DNA from 2 places in the Massilia putida genome. Region 1 is predicted to be linked to the other one. Evidence: riboswitches for the same ligand, from Rfam matches in the RefSeq annotation. Region 1 holds a riboswitch; the other holds the start of a gene.
What was found. Region 1 has a riboswitch for glycine ahead of gcvT (glycine cleavage system aminomethyltransferase GcvT). Riboswitches for the same ligand answer to the same signal wherever they lie in the genome.
Positions count from the first base shown of each region.

Region 2: it holds a riboswitch for glycine, as region 1 does, so the genes downstream of both, BVG12_RS01280 (D-amino acid dehydrogenase) here and gcvT (glycine cleavage system aminomethyltransferase GcvT) in region 1, are expected to answer to the same signal.

Region 1 is NZ_CP019038.1:1,409,333-1,421,088, reverse strand. Features, by position in the region: gene BVG12_RS08565 (peptide chain release factor 3) at 403-2,061, shown strand; gene BVG12_RS08560 (hypothetical protein) at 2,174-2,500, opposite strand; gene BVG12_RS08555 (MCP four helix bundle domain-containing protein) at 2,659-4,275, shown strand; gene gcvP (aminomethyl-transferring glycine dehydrogenase) at 4,380-7,259, opposite strand; gene gcvH (glycine cleavage system protein GcvH) at 7,408-7,788, opposite strand; gene gcvT (glycine cleavage system aminomethyltransferase GcvT) at 7,837-8,961, opposite strand; glycine riboswitch at 9,014-9,114, opposite strand; glycine riboswitch at 9,133-9,218, opposite strand; gene BVG12_RS08535 (ATP-dependent Clp protease proteolytic subunit) at 9,374-9,931, shown strand; gene BVG12_RS08530 (hypothetical protein) at 10,096-10,314, opposite strand; gene BVG12_RS08525 (DUF1631 family protein) at 10,689-11,756, shown strand, end outside.
Region 2 is NZ_CP019037.1:197,199-208,954, forward strand. Features, by position in the region: gene BVG12_RS01270 (MFS transporter) at 1-1,055, shown strand, start outside; partial or broken gene BVG12_RS34910 (L-serine ammonia-lyase, iron-sulfur-dependent, subunit alpha) at 1,131-1,378, shown strand; glycine riboswitch at 1,438-1,531, shown strand; gene BVG12_RS01280 (D-amino acid dehydrogenase) at 1,693-2,916, shown strand; gene BVG12_RS01285 (acyl-CoA dehydrogenase family protein) at 3,019-5,265, shown strand; gene BVG12_RS01290 (amidohydrolase family protein) at 5,560-6,639, opposite strand; gene BVG12_RS01295 (enoyl-CoA hydratase/isomerase family protein) at 6,770-7,561, opposite strand; gene BVG12_RS01300 (enoyl-CoA hydratase-related protein) at 7,604-8,422, opposite strand; gene BVG12_RS01305 (acetyl-CoA acetyltransferase) at 8,419-9,957, opposite strand; gene BVG12_RS01310 (acetate--CoA ligase family protein) at 9,954-11,756, opposite strand, start outside.

The DNA of each region.
Region 1 (11,756 bases):
GACATACATCACTGGGGCGATTGCTTGGATGGGTTTCCTCATCGCGATGTGTGTACATTAATGCCATAGTCTCTTGCCGAACATAAGACTAGCTGTCGCCCCCATGTAGGCTCCGTGCATGATGTTTTGTCAGTCCAGTCCTACTAGAGAGAAACTTTCGGTTGAGCGGATTTTTTATCATTCCGATAATGGTTTGACGGCACTAAAACGTTTGAACGCTCAGCCGTATCGGCCTATTTGGCCACATCCACACGCCCGATGAGGCCGCCACCTGTCCGGTAACCGACGTTCCGCGCCCGAATGCTCCTACATGCGGCACTCCGGTGCGACAGGAATTGGTTCACACAAGGTACGCTGGACCCGGTAAAATCGAGAGTTTTGCAAGCGCCCCAGGGCGAGACCATGTCCAACGAAACCGACGCAATCACCACCGACCAAGAGCCAGCTGTCGCCACGAGCAAGCCGGCCGCCACGATCGCGCGCGAAGTCGCGCGCCGCCGCACCTTCGGCATCATTTCCCACCCCGACGCCGGTAAGACGACGTTGACCGAGAAGCTGTTGCTGTTCTCGGGCGCGATCCAGCTGGCCGGTACCGTCAAGGGCCGCAAGAGCGGCCGCCATGCGACGTCGGACTGGATGGACATCGAGAAGCAGCGCGGCATTTCGGTGGCGTCGTCGGTGATGCAGTTCGAGTTCCGCGACTACGTCATCAACCTCCTCGACACCCCGGGCCACCAGGACTTTTCGGAAGACACGTACCGCGTGCTGACGGCCGTCGACTCCGCGCTGATGGTGATCGACGCCGCCAAGGGCGTGGAAGAACAGACCATCAAGCTGCTCGACGTCTGCCGCATGCGCGACACGCCGATCGTCACCTTCATGAATAAGCTCGACCGCGAAACCCGCGACCCGCTCGAGCTGCTCGACGAGGTGGAATCGGTGCTGAAGATCGAGTGCGCGCCCGTGACCTGGCCGATCGGCATGGGCAAGAACTTCCGCGGCGTGTATCACCTGCTGAACGACGAAGTCATGCTGTTCAAGGCCGGCGAAGAGAAGGCCGACGGCGCCTACGAGATCATCAAGGGCATCGACAATCCGCGCCTCGCGGAGATGTTCCCGCTCGAGATGGAACAGCTCAAGATGGAAGTGGAGCTGGTGCACGGCGCCTCGCATCCGTTCGACCTCGAACGCTTCCTGTCGGGCGTGCAGACCCCCGTCTTCTTCGGCTCCGCCATCAACAACTTCGGCGTGCGCGAGATCCTGTCGGCGCTGATCGACTGGGCCCCGGCCCCGCGCGAGCGCGACGCGACCGTGCGCGCCGTGCGTCCGGACGAGCAGCCGTTCTCTGGCTTCGTCTTCAAGATCCAGGCGAACATGGACCCGGCCCACCGCGACCGCATCGCGTTCCTGCGCGTGTGCTCGGGACGTTTCGAGAAGGGCATGAAGGTCAAGCACCTGCGCCTGGGCCGCGAAGTGAAGCTGTCGTCCGTCGTGACGTTCATGGCGTCGAGCCGCGAACAGGTGGAAGAGGCCTACGCGGGCGACATCATCGGCATGCCGAACCACGGCAACATGCAGATCGGCGACAGCTTTTCGGAAGGCGAGATGCTGACGTTCACCGGCATCCCGTACTTCGCGCCGGAACTGTTCCGCACGGTGCGCATCCGCAATCCGCTCAAGACCAAGCAGCTGCACAAAGGCTTGCAGCAGCTGGGCGAAGAGGGCGCCGTGCAGGTGTTCAAGCCGGTGATGGGCAGCGACCTGATTCTCGGCGCCGTCGGCGTGCTGCAGTTCGAGGTGGTGGCGAGCCGCCTGCTCAACGAATACGGCGTCGACGCCGTGTTCGAGGGCGCGAGCATCAGCAGCGCGCGCTGGGTGTCGAGCGACGACAAGAAGGCGTTGTCCGACTTCGAGACGCAGCTGGCGCACAACGTCGCCTACGATGCGGCCGGCAATATGGCCTATCTCGCCACGTCGGGCGTCAACCTGCGCCTGACGCAGGAGCGCTGGCCGAAGCTGCAGTTCCACGCGACGCGCGAGCACGCCGCGAAGCTGGATTAAGGTATCGGCATGCATGGTGGGCTCGGGGAGCCCACCCTACGGCGTCAATCGAATCGTGGGGTGGGCATTTGCGCCCGGGGCTCAATGAAACGTGCCTGCCGGACGCACCCGTTCACCCCCGCGGCTTGACGACCAGCGCTTCGACGATACTCCCCACGTAACACACTACGAACACGATTTCGGCCAACATGACGCTGACTGGCGTCGGCGCGCCCGCGAGCTGCGCCTCGATCGCCGCCGGATCGGCCGCCATCTTGCCGCTCAACAGCTGGTCCGCCACGGCATTCGCCTCGTCGAGCGCGAAATTGAAATACAGGATCGCCGCCACGACGGCCGGCACCAGGAACAGCAGGGCGCGCCTGCGCCGTCCCAGGTAGTACTGGCCCACGCCGGGAAACACCAGGGCCGACAGCAACGCGCCCACGTTCTTACGTCTCATCCAATCTCCTGTCACGGTTGCGGGGTTGACCCATCACAAGGGACAACCTCTCGGTGGGCGTACATTCACTTAATGCACGCCGGAAATATAGCTCAGCCAGGAGGAGACCATGACAGCAGCTTTCCCCCTCGATCCGCTTCACCGGAGCACGTCCTAGCATGCTGGCCCGCCTGCGCATCGGCCCCAAACTGCTGCTGGCGCCCGCTGTCGTGCTGGTGCTGCTCGTGCTCCTGTCTGCGGGCAGCTATTACGCGATGGTACGCCAGAACGCCTCGCTCGACAGCATCGTCCAGCGCCGCGCGGCGAATATGCGCGCCGCCGCCGACCTCTCGGCGTCGGCCCGCAGCGCGCACGCCCAGGCCTATCAGGTGCTGACCTGGATCAGCGGCAGCTTTCCCCGTGTCCGCGTCGACCCGCTCGCGCTCGACCTGCACGCCCGGCATGCCGCCGTCGACCGCGGCCTCGCCCAACTGGCGCGCCAGACGGCCGACAGTCCCGACGAGCAGCGCGACATCGACCAGGCGCGCGCCGCGTGGGCGCAATACGTGCCGGCCGTGCGCGACGTGATCGAGATCGCCCGCATCGACCAGTCGATCAGCGCCAACGCCATGGTCAAGGCCGAGCGCGCGTTCGCCGTCGTTGCGCAGCGCCTGACGGCACTGGCGCGGCGTGAGCAGGCGCTGTCCGAGCAGGCCTCGAGGAATGCGGCCGACGACGTCCACCTGATCGCGATCCTGATGCCGGTGGTGATCGTGTCCTCGATCGCGGCATCGCTGGCGATCACGATGGCGGTGCGGCGCGCGCTGCTGGCCGACATCGGCGCGATCAGCGCGGCCGCCAGCGGCCTGGCGAGCGGCGACCTGACGATCCAGGCGCGGATCGGCGGCGACGACGAGATCGCCCAGGCGGCGCGGTTGCTCAACACCGGCATCCGCGGCTTGAACGGCCAGTTGCGCAACGTGCTGGACTCGGCCCGCTCGATCGGCGCGGCGTCGCGCGAAATCACGCTGGGCCGCGCCGACATGCCGCCGCGCACGCACGTGCGCGAGGCGCTGGAACGCACGACGGCATCGATGCAGGCGCTGGCGGCGACCCTCGGCGAGGGCGCCGCCGGCGCGCGCGCGGCCGACGCGCTGGCCGCGCGCGCAGGCAGCGCGGCGGAAGCGGGCAGCGGGACGGTGCACCGCGTCGCGGCGACGATGGCGCAGGTGCGCCGCGCCGCTGTGCGCATGGAGCGCATCGGTGCCGCGCTCGAGGGCACGCTGGCGCGCGCCGGCGGCGTCGCGCAAGATCCGGACGGCGGTGCGCGGGACGCGCGCCTGCTCGCACGGCGTGCCTCCCACGCCGCGCGCGAGGCGCGCACGCTCGCGCGCGAGACGGTGGCGGCCATCGACGACGGCGGTGCCTGCGTCGTCGACGCGGGCGCCGCGATGGCCGGCTTGGCGGGCGCGGTGGAGGAGATGGCGCGCATCGTCGACGGCATCGACAGCGCAAGCGGCGAACGGGCGCGCGACCTGGCCGGCGCCGCGCAGGCGATCGTGCGCATGGACGAGCTCACGCAGCAGGGTTCGCGCATGGTGGAAGAGGCGGCGCTGGCCGCGCGCTCGCTGCAGCAGCAAGCCCTTGGCCTCGCGCGCGCGGTGGCCGCGTTCCGTCTCGACGAAGCGGTGCACCGCACAAACGACGCGGCCCCGCCGGGAACGCATGCGCTGCGTCCGGGCAGGGCCGGGAGGCCTTACCTCCGGCTGGCGTCCAGCCGGGGCAAGAACCGCTGATGACTCGCAGGGCGGGCGGCTGTGCCGTCCACGCGTTCACCATGCGCTGGCTGGACGCGTGGACAGCGGAGCTGTCCGCCCTACTTTACCCGTCGTGTTCGATCTTACTCGTAGTCTTCGATCGGCGCGCAGCCGCAGAAGAGGTTACGATCGCCATACGCATTGTCCGCGCGGCCGACCGGCGGCCAGTACTTCTTCTTGCGCAGCGACGGCACCGGGAAGGCGGCCACTTCGCGCGAATAGGTGTGCTGCCAGTCGTCCGCAGTGACGACTTCCGCCGTGTGCGGCGCGCCCTTCAGCGGATTGTCCATGCGGTCGTACTCGCCGCGCTCCACCTTCACGATCTCGGCGTGGATGCAGATCATCGCTTCGATGAAGCGGTCCAGTTCCGCCTTCGATTCCGACTCGGTCGGCTCGATCATCAAGGTGCCCGGCACCGGGAAGCTCATCGTCGGGGCGTGGAAGCCGAAGTCCATCAGGCGTTTCGCCACGTCTTCGTTGCTGATGCCGGTGGCATCCTGCAGCGGGCGCAGGTCGATGATGCACTCGTGCGCGACGAGGCCGTCGTGGCCCGTGTACAGCACCGGATAGTGCGGGGCCAGGCGGCGCGCGATGTAGTTGGCGTTCAGGATCGCCGTTTCCGTCGCCGCGGTGAGACCCTCCGCGCCCATCATCGCGATGTACATCCACGAGATCGGCAGGATCGACGCCGAGCCGTACGGCGCCGAGCTGACGGCGCCGATGCCTTGCTCGTCACGCTGGTAGCCCGTCGACGCCTGGTTCGGCAGGAACGGCACGAGGTGCTCGGCCACGGCCACCGGGCCGACGCCAGGACCGCCGCCGCCGTGCGGAATGCAGAACGTCTTGTGCAGGTTCAGGTGGCTGACGTCGCCGCCGAACAGGCCTGGGCCTGCCACGCCGACCAGCGCGTTCATGTTGGCGCCGTCGACATACACCTGGCCGCCGTGCGCATGCACGATCTCGCACAGTTCCTTGATGCCTTCCTCGAACACGCCGTGCGTGGACGGGTAAGTGACCATCACGCAGGCCAGATTGGCGCTGTGCTCTTCGGCCTTTTTCTTGAGGTCCGCGAGGTCCACGTTGCCGTTGGCGTCGCACGCCGTCACGACGACCTTCATGCCCACCATGTTCGCGGACGCCGGATTGGTGCCGTGCGCCGACGACGGGATCAGGCAGATGTTGCGATGGCCTTCGCCGCGCGACTGGTGGTATTTCTGGATGATCAGCAGACCCGCGTACTCGCCCTGCGAACCGGCGTTCGGCTGCAGCGACACGCCCGCATAACCCGTCACGGCGCACAGCATTGCTTCCAGCTGGGCGATCATCTCGCGGTAGCCGACCGTCTGGTCGTCGGGCGCGAACGGGTGGATGTTCGAGAACTCCGGCCACGTCACCGGGATCATCTCGGACGTCGCGTTCAGCTTCATCGTGCAGGAGCCGAGCGGGATCATCGTGCGGTCGAGGGCCAGGTCCTTGTCGGCCAGCGCGCGCAGGTAGCGCAGCATCTCGTGCTCGGCGTGGTAGCGGTTGAACGTCGGGTGCGTCAGGTAGGCGCTCGTGCGGGCCAGCGCGGACGGATACGCATCCGCCGCGTCGTTGTCCAGCGCGTCGAAGTCCACGTCGGCGCCGCCGAAGATTTTTACCAGCAGCGCGATGTCGTCGCGGGTGATCGTCTCGTCCAGCGAGATGCCCACGTGGCGCGCATCGATGCGGCGCAGGTTGATGCCGTTGTCGTTGGCCACGCGGTGGATCTCGTCGGCATTGTCGGCGATGACGGTCAGCGTGTCGAAGTAGGTCTCGTTCGCCAACTGGAAGCCCAGGCCCTTCAGCGCGGTGGCCAGGATGCCGGTGTAGCGGTGCACGCGGCGGGCGATTCCAGCCAGGCCTTGCGGGCCGTGGTAGACGGCGTACATCGAGGCCATCACGGCCAGCAGCACCTGCGCGGTGCAGATGTTCGACGTCGCCTTTTCGCGGCGGATATGCTGTTCGCGCGTCTGCAGCGCGAGGCGGAAGGCCGGGTTGCCCTGGGCGTCGATGGTGACGCCGGCCAGGCGGCCCGCCATGCTGCGCTTGTATTCGTCGCGCGTGGCCAGGTAGCCCGCGTGCGGGCCGCCGAAGCCGAGCGGCACGCCGAAGCGCTGGCTGTTGCCGACGACGACGTCCGCACCCCATTCGCCCGGCGGCGTGAGCACGGCCAGCGACAGCAGGTCGGCCGCGACGACGACCATCGCGCCCGCGGCATGCAGCTTCTCGACGGCCGCGCGGTAATCGCGCACGTCGCCGTTCACGCCCGGGTATTGCAGCAGCACGCCAAAGCAGGTTTCGGACAGGTTCCCGATGTCGGCGGCTGCGATGGTGCGCACCTCGACGCCGATCGGCACGGCGCGCGTCTGCACGACTTCCAGGGTCTGCGGCAGCACGTCGTCGGCGACGTAGAACACTTTGGAGGACGATTTGCCCACGCGCTGGATCAGCGTCATCGCTTCGGCGGCGGCCGTGCCTTCGTCCAGCATCGACGCGTTGGCGATGCCCATGCCGGTCAGGTCGGTGATCACCTGCTGGAAGTTCAGGATGGCTTCCAGGCGGCCCTGCGAGATCTCCGGCTGGTACGGCGTGTACGCCGTGTACCAGGCCGGGTTTTCGAAGATGTTGCGCAGGATGACGGGCGGCGTGTGCGTGCCGTAGTAGCCCTGGCCGATCAGCGACTTCATGACCTTGTTCTGCGACGCGATGCCTTTGAGCTTCGCGAGCGCGGCCTGCTCGGGCAGCGGCTCGAAGAACTGGCCCAGGTCCAGCTTGTCCTTGCGGCGGATGTTGGCGGGAACGACGGCGTCGATCAGCTCGGCGCGCGTGGCGTAGCCGAGCGCGGACAGCATGGCCGCCTGTTCGGATGCGGACGGGCCGATGTGGCGCGGGATGAAGCCATCGCGTGCTTCGAGTTGGGTCAGGCTGGTGCGGGTCATGATAAGGACGAGAAAAAGATTCGGCGAGAAGGGCTACTTCAGGCCGTCATTCCCGCGCAAGCGGGAATCCATGCTGAGTGGCCGAAGGTGGCTCAGTATGGGTTCCCGCTTGCGCGGGAACGACGTAGATGAGGCGCACGGGTGAGCATCAACCTTCGGTGGTCTTGCCGTAGGCAGCCGCGTCGAGCAGGTTGTTGACGGCGGACGGATCCGAAGGCTTCAGCTTGAACAGCCAGGCGGCATACGCATCCGCGTTGATCGAGTCCGGCGCGTCCGCGGTCGCCTGGTTCACGGCGGTCACGGTGCCGGACACCGGCGCGTAGATGTCGCTGGCGGCCTTGACGGATTCCACGACGGCGGCGTCATCGCCGGCCGTGAAGGTCTTGCCGACCTGCGGCAGTTCGACGAACACGATGTCGCCCAGGGCGTCCTGCGCATATTCGGTGATGCCCACGGTCAGGGTGCCGTCGGCCTCCTGGCGGACCCACTCGTGGGACTCGGTGTACTTCAGGTCGGCTGGGATGTTCATGTGCGTAACTCCGTAGTGATGGATGGTGCGGTAAGTATAAGTGTTTGTTCAGGAAGCGAGGATCTTGCCGTTACGCACGAACGGCAGTTTGACGACGGACGCGGCCAGTTTCTTGTCGCGGATTTCCACGTGGACGGTATCGCCGATCGCCACGTCCAGCGGCACGCGCGCCAGCGCGATCGCCTGCTGCATCGACGGGCTGAACGTACCGCTCGTGATCTCGCCGGCATTGCCCGATGCGGCCACGACCTTCTGGTGGGCGCGTAGGATGCCGCCTTTTTCGCGCAGGATCAGGCCGACGAAGTTCTGCTTCTGGCCGGCTTGCTGCAGGGCGGACTTGCCGATGAAGTCGCGTTCCGACACGAGGTCGACGGTCCAGGCGAGGCCCGCGTCCAGCGGGGACACGTTGTCGTCCATGTCCTGGCCGTACAGATTCATGCCCGCTTCCAGGCGCAGCGTGTCGCGCGCGCCCAGGCCGGCCGGTTTGACGCCGGCGGCGGCGAGGGCGTTCCACAAGGCCTCGACCTGGCTGGCCGGCACGCCGATCTCGAAGCCGTCTTCGCCCGTGTAGCCGGTGCGCGCGACCATCAGTTCGCCGAACGGCGTGCCTTCCACGACGACGGCGTTGAAGGGCTTCAGGCCCTCCGACGGCGCCTGCGTCTGCGGCACGACCTGCCAGACTTTCGCGCGGGCGTTCGGACCCTGCACGGCGACGAGGGCGATGCCATCATCGCTCAGGTCGGCGCGGCGCGGGGTGATGGTCAGGCCGCTGCCCGTGGCGTCGTTCTGCTGGCGGATCCAGGCGATGTCCTTCTCGGCCGTGCCCGCGTTCACGACGAGGCGGAACCAGTCTTCGGCGAAGTAATAGACGATCAGGTCGTCGATGACGCCGCCCTGGGGATTGAGCATGCACGAGTACAAGGCCTTGCCCGGCGCCTGCAGCTTGTCGACGTTATTGGCCAGCAGGCCGCGCAGGAAGGCGCGCACGTTGGCGCCGCGCACGTCGACCACGCACATGTGCGACACGTCGAACATGCCGGCATCGCCACGCACGGCATGGTGTTCTTCGATCTGGGAGCCGTAGTTGACGGGCATGTCCCAGCCGCCGAAGTCGACCATCTTGGCGCCGAGGGCGCGGTGTACGGAATTGAGCGGGGTCGCTTTGAGCGTCATGGGTGGATCCTCGGCAGAAAATGGGGTCGCGCACGCGGCGATCCGCATGCTCTCACACCCCTCTGTCCTCGGTACCTGAGAGATAGCGGCGCGTCGTGTCGCATCGCCTGCCCCTTCGGTGGGCCGTGAAGGCCGCTCTCCAGAGTTGGTCCGCCGCGCTTATCGCGCAGCAGCCCCCGACCGGTCCGGTTGCCTGAGAGTTTTTGGGTGATGCCCCTTCGGCGGCAGCCTGTGCTGCGCTCTCCCGATCAAGACTGCGAAGTCTATGCGAGTGGTGCCGGGAAGTCAATCTGGAGAGGGCGGCGGGCGAGGGCGACCGGCGAGGGTGCGCACTATTGCAGCGCGGCCACATGGCCCTGCGGACGTGTTTTGTTACACTTGCTCTACGACCCTTGCGACAGAAGAGACCACTATGAGCGAAGATCAAGCAAAACAGAAGGAAGGGTACTTTACCCTGTCCGGCGACGTGAACAGCGACATGGTGCATCGCGTCTTCGAAGCGGTGGCCAGCATGAACGAGGACGGCATCGAGACCGCGCACATCCTCCTGCAATCGAACGGCGGCTATGTCAGCGACGGCCTGTGCCTGTATAACTTCCTGGCCAATGCGCCCGTCAACTGCGTCATGTACAACGGCGGCGCCGTCGCATCGATCGCGGTGATCCTGTTCCTGGCGGGCAAGCAGCGCTATGCGAGCGAGACGGCGCGCTTCATGATCCACAAATCGCATGCGACGGCGTCGCCGGGTTCGCGTCCGGATGCGCTCAACATCATCGTCGAAGGCTTGCGCGCCGACGATGCGCGCACGGAATCGATCCTGCGCAAGCACATCGAGCTGACGCCGGAGCAGTGGGGGATCCACCAGTACGGCGACCTGCACCTGAACGCGCGCGACGCCAAGGTGGCAGGGATGATCGACGACATCGTCGACTTCGCGCCGCCCAAGGGCTCGTACCTGCGCAACATCTGATTCGCCGTCTCGCGCCGCCCGTCCGCACGGGCGGCGTTCGTGCGTTCCACAAACACAGACAGAGCCTGTAGCGGTTGTCCCGCTTCAGGCTCTTTCCGTACTTCCTGTGTCGTTACCGTGTATGACCGAACCCGGAAATCGGATCGGTCCGGCGTGCGCCGCGATCAGCGCTTGTTGTCGTTCTTGTGGCTTTGACGGCCAGCCTCGGCGTGCTGCTCCGGGGTGCCGCCGCGGGTGCCGCCCGAGCCGCCCGAGCGCGAGCCCGAGCCGGAACCCGACTGCTTGTTGCCGTCGTTTTTGTGGCTTTGCTGGCCAGCCTTGACGTGTTGTTCGTGGGAGCCGCCCTGGTTGCCCGAGCGCGAAGAATTTTTGTTCGCAGCCATGATCATTCCTTTCTGATAGTGGAGATGTCGTGCTTACCGATGTGCCGCCGAACATTGACATTCGGTAGCGATTTCGGTAATGCAATGATGCGAGCGCGGCAATTGATCGGGTATCGGATCACCCCTTGTACTGTTGTAGGACAAGGCGCATTTCGAAAGCAATAATCTTCTCCGTATGCACGGAATTCGCATATTCTTATTCGCTGGCAACCGTTATCTTGCGGTGCAGCATAGCGTTTTATGTCGCAAGACTGGCTCTTCAATAGCATAAGCATTTTTATCTCGGCGCTGCGCGACCCGCTGGGCATATCGATTTCTGTTGCCACTTGGAAATAATGTGCCACAATATGGATGCCTCCGCTTTTATCGCCACCATGTCATCCAGCCAAGACCAGACGCCGGCCGCCCGCAAGGCCGCGTCGCCGCAACAGGCGACGCTGGATGCGCTCGCCGGTATCGCGGCCGACCACGTCAAGGAGCAGCTGACCGCGATGACGGCCCGGATGGCCGCGGCGCTGGGCGACGTCGGCCAGCAGCAGGGCGATCCGCAGGACGTGTACCGCCGCGTCAAGTCGGCCCGCCTGCTCAAGGACAACGCCTACGCCTTTTTCCACCTGGCGTCGGGCGCGATCGAGCTGGCCTTGCGCCGCGAACTCGACCGCCTGTTGCCACAGGCCGCATCCAAGCGCCCGTCGGCCGCCGCGCTGAGTCTCGTCCCGTTGGACGAAATGGACAGCCGGCTCGCATTGGGGGCGCTGGCCCGGCCGTTCGACATCGCCCATTCCGACGCCCTCGCGACCCTGGCCGTGCGCCTCGGCATGCTGCTCGGACGCGGCGTGCTGCGTGCCGACGGCAATCCTTTCCGTCCCGAAGTCTTCCTCGGCGCCATCGAAGAAGCATGGCGCGAGTTCGAGCCGGAGACCGATGCCCACGGCCTCATCCTGACCCTGCTGCGCCCCGACGTCGTGTTCGATTTCGGGCCGCTGCTCGAGTCCCTCATCGCCGCCCTGCGCAAGGGCGGCCAGCCGGGTTCCGTCGATGCCTACCGCATCCAGAAGACGGACGACGCGGCCGCCGCGAAAGCGGCCCGCGCCGGCCAGCGCGCAGCCCTCGCCGATCGATTGCGCAAGCTGTTCGGCGACGATGGCGGCGAGGATGGCGTGCCGCTGATTCCGGATCTGCCCGACCTGCCGTCCAGCGCCGGCGGCTGGCGGCCCAGCGGCGCCGGCGCGTTTGCGGCGGGGCAGGCAGGGCAGGCGGGTCGGGCGGCGTCCGGCGCCCGGCCGGCGTCCGGATTCGCCGCGCCGTCCGGCATCCCTGCACAGCCCGCGGCAGGCTTCGCGCCGGCCGCTTCCGACATCCCCCAGTCCGGTTGGTCCGCCGCCCTGCGCGGGGCGCTGGCGCAGAACCACGGCGCGGCGCCGCTGCTGGATTTGCTGGCA
Region 2 (11,756 bases), on a different replicon from region 1:
ACCGGGTCAAGACCAGATGGATCCTGGTAGGCATGTCGGCGGTGTGGGCGACCTCGCAGTTCATCGTCAACTTCGCGTCCGGCTTTGCTTCGCTGGTGGTCAGCCGCCTGCTGCTGGGCATCGGCACCGGTCCGGCCACCGCGATCACCCAGCACGCCGGGTTCAAATGGGTCGCGCCGGGCGAACGGGTGAGGATCTCGTCGCTCCTCCAGATCAGCTTGGCCATCGGCGGGCTCTTGTCCGGCGCGGTGCTGCCGCTGGCCATCCTGAAATATGGCTGGCGACAGTCGTATGTCGCCCTTGGCGTCCTGAGCCTCGTCTGGATCGCGCTGTGGCTGGTCTTCGGCCGCGAAGGCCAGGTCGACGACCGCGCGCACGGCGCAGCAGGCAAGTCGGCCACGTACCGGCAGCTCCTGCTGAACCGAACCTTCATCACCGTGTCCCTCCTGGGCTTCATCGGGTACATGCCCAACGTGCTCGGATTCAGCTGGCTGGCCGTCTATCTGCAGCAGGGCGTGGGGCTTGCGCCGGGCACGATGGCCATCTACCTCACGACCCTGACGCTGGCCGTGATCGTACTGAGCTACATCGCGTCCTGGCTGGCGGAACGTGCGCTCAAGGCAGGGACATCGTTCCGGAAAGCGATGGTTGTCCCGCCGATGCTGGGGTGCGCGGTGGGCGCCGCCGCCTATTTTTCCATGCACCTGGCGCACCGCGACATGCGCGCCGTGCTGGCCCTGTATTTCATCGGTTCCCTGGCAATCAACCTGCTGCCGGTATTCGGCTACGCCATCGTGGCGCACATCGCGGCGCCGGAGAAGCGTGGGGCCATGCTCGCGATTCACAACGGCGTGGTGACCAGCGCAGGCATCGTCGCCCCGGCTGCGATTGGACTGCTCATCGCACGCTCGGGTGGCGACGTCAGCGCGGGCATGGAACTGTTCTTTGCCGTGTTTGGGATCGTTGCCTTTATCGGCAGCCTGATTGGGCTCGCGTGGATCCAGCCTGACGGCGCGGAAGCAAAGGAAAAGGTGTATGGCCGTCAGCGTATTTGATTTGTCCAAGGTCGGCATCGGGCCCTCGAGTTCACGCACGGTCTTCGCGGAACACCCAATGGCCCGAACTGTACCGGCATCATCCCGGCCGTGCTGCGCGACGATGACCGCCCCGTCCCGGGCGCGACCGATGACGGCATCGTCGACTTCCTTCTGACGGCCGGCGCCGTCGGTATGCTCTACAGCTGGGCGCCAGATTGGGCCAGGTCGGGAACGCGGCGGAGATGGGCATGGAACACCACCTGGGCCTGACCTGCGACCCCTTGGGCGGGCTCGTGCAGACGTCGCGTGGCGGCCTGGCCGTCAATATCGTCGAGTGTTGACACATCTTCGCGACCGCCCGGTGCGGCCGCATCAGGTTCTACTATCGCGGCTCGACGCCGCCATCGTATCGGGAGAGACTGTCCGCCAGGCGGAACAGCGCCGAAGGAGCAACCGCCCCGGAAACTCTCAGGCAAAAGGACCGGTACCGATGCTGAACACTCTGAAGAGCTGCCCGGCCGACGTCGCCGGGTACACCGCAGGAGCAAGTGCAGGCCTTTACAACGGCCCGCGTGAATCTCTCAGGTCCAAAACAGAGGGGGTGTCACTGCGCAGGTGCGCAATGATCGACCTTTGACGATCGGGAGTTATCCTCATGAGAACCATCACCATCATCGGCGGCGGCATCACCGGTGTCACCACTGCCTATGCGCTCGCGAAGCGCGGCTACGCCGTCACCCTGCTGGAACGGCACCCCTATGCAGCGATGGAAACATCGTACGCCAACGGCGGCCAGTTGTCCGCTTCGAATGCGGAAGTCTGGAACCACACCTCCACCGTGCTCAAGGGATTGAAGTGGATGCTGAAGAACGATGCGCCGCTGCTCGTCAATCCCAAACCGAGCTGGCACAAGCTGTCGTGGTTCGCCGAATTCGTCGCCGCCATGCCGCGCTACCGCGACAACACGATCGTCACCGCCAGGCTGGCGGTCGCCGCGCGCGAGCACCTGTTCCGATGGGCTGCGGACGAACGCATCGACTTCGACCACAAGCGCGAAGGCATCCTGCACATCTATCGCGACCGCGCCGGATTCGACCACGCCTGGCAGGTATCGAAGCTGCTGGCACAAGGCGGACTGCCGCGGCGCGCCGTCACGCCGCCTGAAATGCGTGCGATCGAGCCCACGCTGGCCGGCACGTACTACGGTGGCTTTTACACCGAGAGCGATAGTACCGGCGACATCCACAAGTTTACCTTCGGTCTCGCGTCAGCCGCCCAGCGCCTCGGCGTGAAGATGCGATTCGGGTGCAGGGTGATCGATCTCGCTGCCACCGCGCATGGTGCCGAGGTCGATGTGCTGCAAGATGGTGCCAACGATAAGGTGCTCTGCGATGCGGTGGTGATCTGCGCCGGGACGGCGAGTCGCGACCTGGCCGCCCGCGTGGGCGACCGTGTCAATGTGTATCCGGTAAAGGGCTATTCGATTACGGTCAACCTTACGGATGACGCCAGCCGGGCCGCTGCTCCCAATGTCAGTCTGCTCGACGATGCCACCAAGCTGGTGACAAGCCGGCTTGGCGTGGGGCGCTTTCGTGTTGCCGGGACGGCCGAGTTCAATGGTTTTAATCGCGATATCCGAGCCGACCGCATTGCGCCGCTGATTGACTGGGTAAGGCAATGCTTCCCCGGCGTGAGCACACGCAGCGTCGTACCATGGGCCGGATTGCGGCCAATGATGCCTGACCTGATGCCGCGCGTCGGCCGCGGCAAGCGTCCGTCGGTCCTCTACAATACCGGGCATGGGCATCTAGGTTGGACACTGTCGGCAGCGACCGCGGAGATGACGGCCGACCTCATGGCAGGCATGTTGCCGACCTGATGCGGTCGGACGAGAAAAGGATATTAATCATATATATGTTTATTGACAGCGTGCGACCCGTCTGGATACACTTCGGGATCGCTCATCCAGACGGAGACATTCATGAATGCACTGCTTCACCCGGCCAGCCAGACAACTGACGCAGACCGCGCGCTGCTACGCGATAGTCTGCGCAATATGCTGGCCGAGCATTGGCCGGCCGACCGCGCACTGGACCACGCCGCCGATCCGGCGGCTGTCGCGGCGATCACGCTGCGGCTCGGATCGCTCGGCGTGCTCGCGCTGGGCGGCGAGCAAGGTTATGGCGGCTTGCGCGAAGTACTGGTTGCGATGGAAGAACTGGGGCGCGCGGCCTGTCCGGCGCCCGTCACGGCCGCCGTGGTTGCCAACATGCTGCTGGGGCGTGGCGCCGACGCTGAAGTCGATGCCCTGCTGGACGCTGTGGAAGCCGGCAAAGCCAGGCTGGGCCTGGCGCTGGGCGCCGACGATGGCGACGCACGTGCCGGTCGCGCCGTGCTGCGCGACGCAAGCCTGCAAGGCGAGCTGGCCTTCGCGGAAGGCGCGGCCGGGGCCACGCACCTGCTGGTCCGAGCCGAACGTGCCGACGGGACACCGGTGATCGCGATCGTCGAGGCCGACGCGGCCGGGGTTACCGTGGTATCGACACCCGGCCTGTCAGTCCCACCGCTCGCGCAGCTGCACTTCGACAACGCGCCCGCAACAGTTGTGGAGGTGACTTCCGCGGCGTTGGATGAGGCGGGTCTCGTCGTGCGTTTGAGCCTGCTGGCCCGTGCATTGGGCGCAGCAGGCAGGGGGTTCGATCTGGTCCTGCAACACGCACGCGAGCGCAAGCAGTTCGGTCAACCGATCGGCCGCTTCCAGGCGGTACAGCACAAGCTGGCGGATTGCCTGACCCGGCTGGATGGCGCGCGGCTGACACTGGACAATGCGGCCGCCAGCCGCGACCGCGGCGGCAGCGATTGGCGCTATTACGCATCCGCTGCGCTGGCGTTTTCCGGTCCGGCGCTGCGCCAGGTATCGCTGGAGACGCATCATGTCTTTGCCGCGATCGGATATGCCGAGGAACACGAAGCGCCGCGCCATTTCCGCCGGACGCATGGGGATCTCGTGCGTTGCGGCGGCGTGCAACGCGCACGTGCGGAGCTGGCGCAATGGCTCCTCCGTGACGGCACGCCGTTGCCCGAATACGATCTGGGCGAGGTCGGCAATGCTTTCCGGCAGGAGGTACGGGCGTGGATCGCAGACAACTGGACCACGGACCGCAAGCTCGTGCAGCAAGAGCTGCCGCCCGAGAAGCGTGGCTACGACCCGGAGTACGCGCGGCGCCTGGGCGAGCAGGGCTGGAATACGCTGAGCTGGCCCAAGGAGTACGGCGGACAGGCCCGCACGCCGTTCGAGCAACTGGCGTTCATCGAGGAATGCCAGCTGGCGGGTGCCCCGAACAGCCGTGGCGGTATCCAGGCCCATGCGCTGATGACCTATGGCACGCAACAGCAGAAGGACGAATTCCTGCCGCGTATCGCGCGCGGCGAGATCACATTCTGCCTTGGCTACAGCGAGCCGGAAGCGGGTTCCGACCTGGTGGCGCTGAAGACCACCGCCGTGCGCGATGGCGACGAATGGGTCATCAACGGCCAGAAGTTGTGGACCACCGGTGCCGAGTATGCCGATTACATGTGGCTGGCCGCGCGCACCGATCCGGATGCGAAACCGAAGCATGCCGGAATCAGCGTGTTCATCGTGCCCATGAATACACCCGGCATCACGATCCGACCGTCGATGGCCATGTATGGGCATACGTTCTGCACCGAGTTCCTCGACAACGTCCGGGTTCCGGCCACCGCCCTGGTCGGCGAAGTCAACCAGGGCTGGGCGATCCTGACCGCGGCACTGGCGACCGAGCGTATCGTGATGGGCGGCTTCGTCGCGGCGGCGCGTGCCGCCTTCGAGCAGGTCGTCGCGGCGCTGCGTGCGGCGGGTACGATCGATCCGGTTGCGGCCGACCGGATCGGCACGCTGGCCGCGGAAATCGAAGCGGCGCGCCAACTGCTGACGCGCAGCGTCGCGATGGCCGAGCAAGGCCAGGTCGCGACCTGGGAAGCGGCGATGAGCAAGGTGTTCAGCGGCGAGTTGATGCAGCGCCTGGGTGAAGCCGCGCTGGATATGCTCGGCACGGGAGCGACGCTCAGCCAGGGCGCGCTCGGCGCCATCACGGATGGGCGCCTGGAGCATATGCTGCGCCATTCGATCATGATCGTGGTCGGCGGCGGCACCAATGAAATCCAGCGCACCCTGATCGCGCAGCGAGGGCTCGATCTTCCCCGCTGAGGGCGAAGCGCATCAGCGAACACTTCTATTCCTCCATTTGCCGCCAAGCCTCTTCGGGACCTGGCGGCTTTTTTTTGGCCCGCCGTCAGTGCGACGAAACCGACGCGCCGAGGCAATCGGGTTTGCAGGATGGACGCAGAGCGGCGCGGCGACTGTGCGGACGTACCGTGGGCTTGGTTGGGTGTTGCGGACAGCGCGTATCCAGGATGCAGCAGGGAAGGGAAGACTGTTGCGTTCGATGGGCGAAACTGCCCGGAGGGGCCGGAGGGCGGCCCGGGCGGGCTTGCTGCAGGGTTACGCGGCGCCAGCGCGGTCCAGGCGGAACAGGCGCGCTGCGTTGCCGCCGACAATCGCGGCTTTTTCTTCCTCGCTGATGTCGATGCCGTCGAACAGCTTGCCCAGCACGTCACGCGAATTCGGGAAGGTGCCTTCCATATGCGGATAGTCGGACGCCCAGAGCAACGCCTGCGTGCCGGTGACGTGGCGCGCCATGATCCCCGCGCGGTCGAACTGGAAGGAGCAGGCGATCTGGTCACGGATGATCTGGCTCGGCGCACGTTTGAGCTTCGGGCGCACATAGAAATCGTGGGCGCGCGCCACTTCATCCATGCGCTCGCCGAGGGCGCCCAGCCACGAGGCGCCTGACTCGATCGCGACCACCTTCGCTTCGGGGTTGCGGTCCAGCACGCCTCCGGCGATCAGCAGGCTGAACGTGTCCATCGCGTCGCTGATCTGGCGCGTATAGTTGAAGATGGCGGCACCCGGACCACGCTCGACGACGACGTCAGCCAGACCGGTACCCGTATGATAGATCAGGGGAATGCGCGCGGCCGCAGCGAAGGCGAAGATCGGATCCCATTCCTCGCTGTTATAGCGCGGCACGTCCTTCGGTGTCACGACGGGCAGCATCGCGGCGGTGTAGCCCAGCGCGGCGATGCGCTTGAACTCGTTGAGTGTTTCCGACAGCTTGCCCACAGGCAGTACGGCGGTCGGCACGAATGCGTCGCGGTGGCCTTCCACGTGGGCAATGCACCAGTCGTTGTAGATCTGGGCGGTGGCCAGTTCGATTTCCCAGTCGGGGATGTTGTACAGCATCAGGGCGAGATTGGGGAACAGGACTTCAGCGTCGATGCCGTCGAGTTCCATGTCCTTGCGGCGCAATACCAGGTCGTTCGAACCGTGGCGCGGCGAACCGGAGAAGCCGTCGCCCAGCTGGAGCTTCAGAAGGACGGTGTCGCCCATCTTGACCATGAAGGTCTTCTCCTGCTTGTCCGTACGCAGCGCCAGGTGGTGCATCGACGCAGGCAGTTTCTCGAGATAGATCTTGGCGGGCTCGCTGATGTGGGAATCGGCGCTGAATACAAAACGTGACATGAGGGTCTCCTGTTGGTGTCATCCCCGGATGTGAGGTTGCCGGAATATTCTCACATACCTATAAATGAATGTAAAGATATATATGATTATGCGCGGGCGGCGGCACAGCGGCCGGCTGCCGCCACGCCGCTCAGCGCACCTCGTACGTGCGAGGCTGCTTCGCCAATTCGGCCACGTCGGCCTGTTCCGGCAGGTTGTATCCCAGCTGGCAGTACTTGAGCGCATTCGAGATCGCCGTCGTGCGCGGCAGGTCGAGCGATTCCCAGATCGCCCGCACCGTGCCCTGGATGACGGCGGTGGGTTTGGTGGCGATCTTGGCGGCCAGGGTGTGGGCCCGCTCCCAGAGGGTATCCAGCGACGTGACTTCGCTCACCAGGCCGATACGCAGCGCGGTCGCCGCGCTGATGCGTTCGTCGTTGCCGAGCAGGGCGATGCGCAATACTTCCTGCAGCGGGAGCCGGCGCGCGAGGCCGATCGGTTCGACGGCGCAGACCATCCCGTAGGAAACGTGCGGATCGAAGAATTGCGCATCGTCGGAACAGATGACGATGTCGCTTTCGTTGAGCCAGTAGAATGCCCCGGCACAGCACAGGCCGTGCACCGCCGTCACCACGGGTTTCCAGAGCCGGTTCGCCTTGGGGCCGAGGCTCTCGCCGGGGTCGGACTGGTCCCAGACGTTCTCGGAACCGGTAATGATGGCAGGCGTGTTCAGTTTGACGTCGGCACCGGTCGAGAATGCCTTGCCGGGCGCTGCCCGCAGGACGACCGCGTGGACGGCCGGGTCCTCTTTGATGCGTTGCCAGACATGTTCGAATTCGCGCCGCATTTCCACCGTAAAGGAGTTGAATGCCTTGGGTCGGTTGATGGTAACGGTGGCGACGCGGTCGGGCGTCACCTCGTACAGGATCGTGTTGTAGTCCATCTGGTATCTCCAGGATGCTTTTTCGATTCGGTGGGCGCCGGCCTAGCGGCCAGCCCACCTTGGTGCGCGTTTTTCCAGGAACGCCCGCGGTCCTTCTTTGGCGTCTTCGCTATGGACGATGCGCTGAGCCCACTCGTCATTGATCTGCCACATGGCGTCCTCGCCCGGGCTGGCCGCGGCGCGCACGATGTCCAGCGACGCCTTGACCGACAACGGCGCGTTCTTGACGATGTCGGCGGCGAGCCGCAGCGCTTCCGCCAATACCTCCTCGTCGTCGACGACGCGATTGAGCAGGCCGAGGTCGTACGCCCGGCCCGCCGAGATCGCGTTGCCGGTCACCAGGATCTCGTTGGCCAGGGCACGCGGCAGCAGCTGCGCGATACGAAATGCGCCACCGGCAGCCGCGAGCACGCCGATCTTCGCTTCCGGCAGCGCGAACTGGGCGCTCTGCCCAGCCACGGCAAGATCGCAGGCGAGCACCAGTTCGAAGCCGCCGCCGTAAGCCTTGCCGCGCACCGCTGCGATCCAGGGCTTGGCGCGGCGCGCCTTGACGAAACCTGCGAAGCCGCCACCCTCGGTCGAGAGGCCGGACGCGCCGGCGCGGCCGGTCGTCACGGCCTTCAGGTCGGCGCCGGCGCAGAACACCCCGGTGCCGCTGCCGGTCAGGATGGCGACGCGGATCCGCTCGTCTGCGTCGATCTGTTCGCGAATACGATGCAGCGCCTGCGCGACTTCCGGGTTGATGGCGTTGCGCGCTTGAGGCCGGTTAAGCGTGACCACGGCGATGTGCTCGCCAACCTGCTCGTACAGCACGCTGTCTTCAGATGTCATGGTCGACCCGATGTTGACTTCGTTGTTCATGCCTGCTCCCAATAAGTGTAGCCATCCTCGCGCGTGCGCGCCTGCCCGGCCAGGCCGACGGCCTCGTGCGAGGGCGAGACCAGCGCGGCCAGCGCGGCAGCATCGGTCACACGCGCCAGGTGGCGCTTGCCGCCGGTGGTGCGGCCGATGACGATGCCGCGTTCCGGCGTGCCGTCACGGCCATATTTGACGGTGTAGGTCTCGATCCGCGAGGGGCCGTTGTAAGCGGTCTCCACGGCAGGCACGCCGCGCACCATGGTGTCCAGTTCGTCCTGCAGGTCGAGGTTGCGCACCGAGACGAGTTCCGGGGCGGGGCGGTCGGCCAGCACCAGCGCATGGTGCTTGGTGACATATTCGCCGTTACCGTACAACAGGCCGGTCCGGCCCTGGCCGCTGCGCAGCGCGCGTACCATGGCACAGATGGCGTGGCCCATGTAGTTGTTGACCGGGGCACCGAAGAAGACGAGACCGCCGGTCACCGACAACGGCCGGTCCGCCGGCACGCCCAGTACCCGCCGTGCCAGCTTGGGCACGCAAGGGAAGCAGCTGTACAGTTCCAGCAAGTCGATGTCGCGCGCGTCCAGGCTGTTGACGTGTAGCGTGCGCCGCAGGACCGCTTCCATGGCCGGTGCCTCGGTGAACCTGACGCGACCGAGGATGTCGCGCGGTTCCGCGCCACCGGCGCCGCCCCACACGAATACGACCTGGCTGTCCGGTATGCCCAGCCGGCGCGCATGCGCCAGGCTGGTGACCACTACGGCCGAGGCCTGGTTCACCATCGGATTCGCGACCATCCACTTGGTGTAGGGGTGGCCCACCATGCGGTTGGCCGGAGACGGCGTCGCCACTTCCGCGGCGTCGCGCGCTTGCGGCAGCCAGGCGTAGGGATTGGAAGCGGCGGCCTGGGCCATGAGCGCACCGATCTGCCCGGATTCGGCCTGCGCCTCGGCGTAGCTCTGCTGCCAGTGCGCGCGCAGAGCGTTGTCGTAGAACGGGTAGACGTCGACCGGCGCGAACAGTTCGTATTTCAGTAATTCCGGATGGAAGAAGTCTGGCCGGCGCACGCCCTGTGCGGCCGGCGGCTGCGGTGTCCAGGGTGGCGCCTGCTTCAGCTTGCCCGCGTTCGCCAGCGAGGCCGTCGCTTCGACGCCGCAGACCAGGCCCGCGACCAGTTCGCCCGCCGCAATGCGCTGGGCGAGGTCGCCCAGCAGCTTCGTCGGCATGTTGCCGCCCACCGGACTCTGTCTCGCGTGGGCGGCATGCAGTCCCGCGGCGTCTGCGGCGCTGCGTGCCAGGTCCTCGTAACGCCAACCCATCTGATTGACGAGCTCGAGTGCGCCGATGCTGTCGGCCAGCGCCGCGCCGGGAGGCGCACCGCTGTCCTGCAGGGCGATCCGGATCGCTTCGGCGACGAGGGCCAAAGGCTCGCGGCCGATCTGCTCAGGCTGCACCCGTTCCGTCACCTCGCCGATGCCGATGATGACGGGCACACGTTCCGCACGGCTGTCGTCGATGGCGGCAAGGTGCGTCGTCATGCCTGGCTCCATACGCACAGGCCATCCAGCGCCTCGACGCGATCGCCGTCGACCAGCAGCGGGTTGATCTCGAGCGAGAGCAGATCCGGACCCAGAGCGAGCGCGGCGTCGCCGATGCGCGCCACCGCCTGCGCGACCGCATCCAGGTCCGCCGGCTTGCTGCCGCGGAACCCCTGTAGCAGCCTGGCGCCGCGCAGGCTGCCCAGCATGTCCTTGACGTCGGCGGGCGTGACCGGCAGCGGACGCACCGCCGTGTCGGCCATGACTTCGACCCAGACCCCGCCCAGGCCCACGGCCAGTACCGGACCCCAGTGCGGATCGCGCGCGGTACCGACGAACAGTTCGACGCCGCTCGACCGCATTGGCGAGACGATGATGCCGTCGATGGCGGCTTGCGGACAGTGCTGTCGCACCGAAGCGTCGATGGCGTTCCAGGCCGCCGTCACCGCGTCGTCGCCTTCCACGTTCAACTTCACGCCGCCGACCTCGGTCTTGTGCTGGATGTCGGCCGACAGGATCTTCAGGGCCAGCTTGCCGCCAATGTCGCGCGCGAATGCCACCGCTTCGGCGGCGCTGCGCGACACCTTGGCGGGGATCACGGGCACGTCGCGCGATGCGAGGAAGTCCAGGACTTCGCGTTCCGTGCCGGGGCGGACGGCCGATGCCGGCGCGGATTCGGCCGGATGCGCGGTTGCCGTCGTTTCCGGGTTGGCCACCCGGGCCGACCATTGCACGAGGCCGGCAATTGCGCGTACCGTCAGCTGGGTGCCGAACCCCAGGCCCGGTAACCCGGCCTCCTTGACGATACCGGTCATCACAGCGCCCACCGGTTGCGAGGTCGGCAGTACGACGATGCCGGGCTTGCCGCAGGCGGCAAAGCCGCGCCCCATCGCCATCACGGTCTCGCGCAACCCCGCCAGTTCCTTTTCTGTCGCCGGCATGAAATTGATGATCGCCACCATGCCGACCTTGGGGTCGCTGGCCACGACCGGCAGTGTTTTTTCCCAGATCTCGGGAGCACGAAACACGGCGCCGGTGATGTCCAGCGGGTTCAGGCTGGAGGCAAATTCCGGCAGCACTTCCTTGAGCCGTGCCTGGGTTTGCGGCGTGAACTGTTCCAGAACGACGCCAGCGGCCTGCGCCTGGTCGGCGAACATGCCGCATGCGCCGCCCGAGATCGACACTACGCCGATGCCCGGCTGGGCCAGGGGAGGCATGCGCGACATCAGGTCGCAAGTCGCCACCAGCTCTTCGATCGACTCGACGCGGATCACGCCGAACTGCCGGCACACGGCATCGAACACCTTGTCGTCGCCGACCAGCGATCCGGTATGCGCCTGGGCGATCGCCGCGCTGATGTCGCTCTTGCCGACCTTCTGGATGACGATGGGCTTGCGCGCCGCCAGCGCACGCCGCGCGGCGGCGCGAAACGCCTGCGGATCGCGGATCGATTCGGCGAACACGCCGATCACACGGGTCGCGGGGTCGTCCACCAGATAGTCCATCACGTCCGTCAGTCCCAACTGGGCCTCGTTGCCGGTCGCGGCGACGAAGCTCAGGCCGACGCCTTGCTGGTGCGCGAATTTGCACACCTCGGCGACCACCGCGCCGCTCTGCGACAGCAGGGCGACGCTGCCGTCGAGCACCGGGAGCCGGGTCGGGATCGAGGTCGCCATGGTGCGCTTCGAAATATTCGCGAAGCCCAGGGAATTCGGGCCCATGAAGGTGATGCCCCGCTCCTCGGCGTAGGCCAGGAGCCTGTCCTGGATCTCGACGCCGGCGTCACCGGTTTCGGCGAA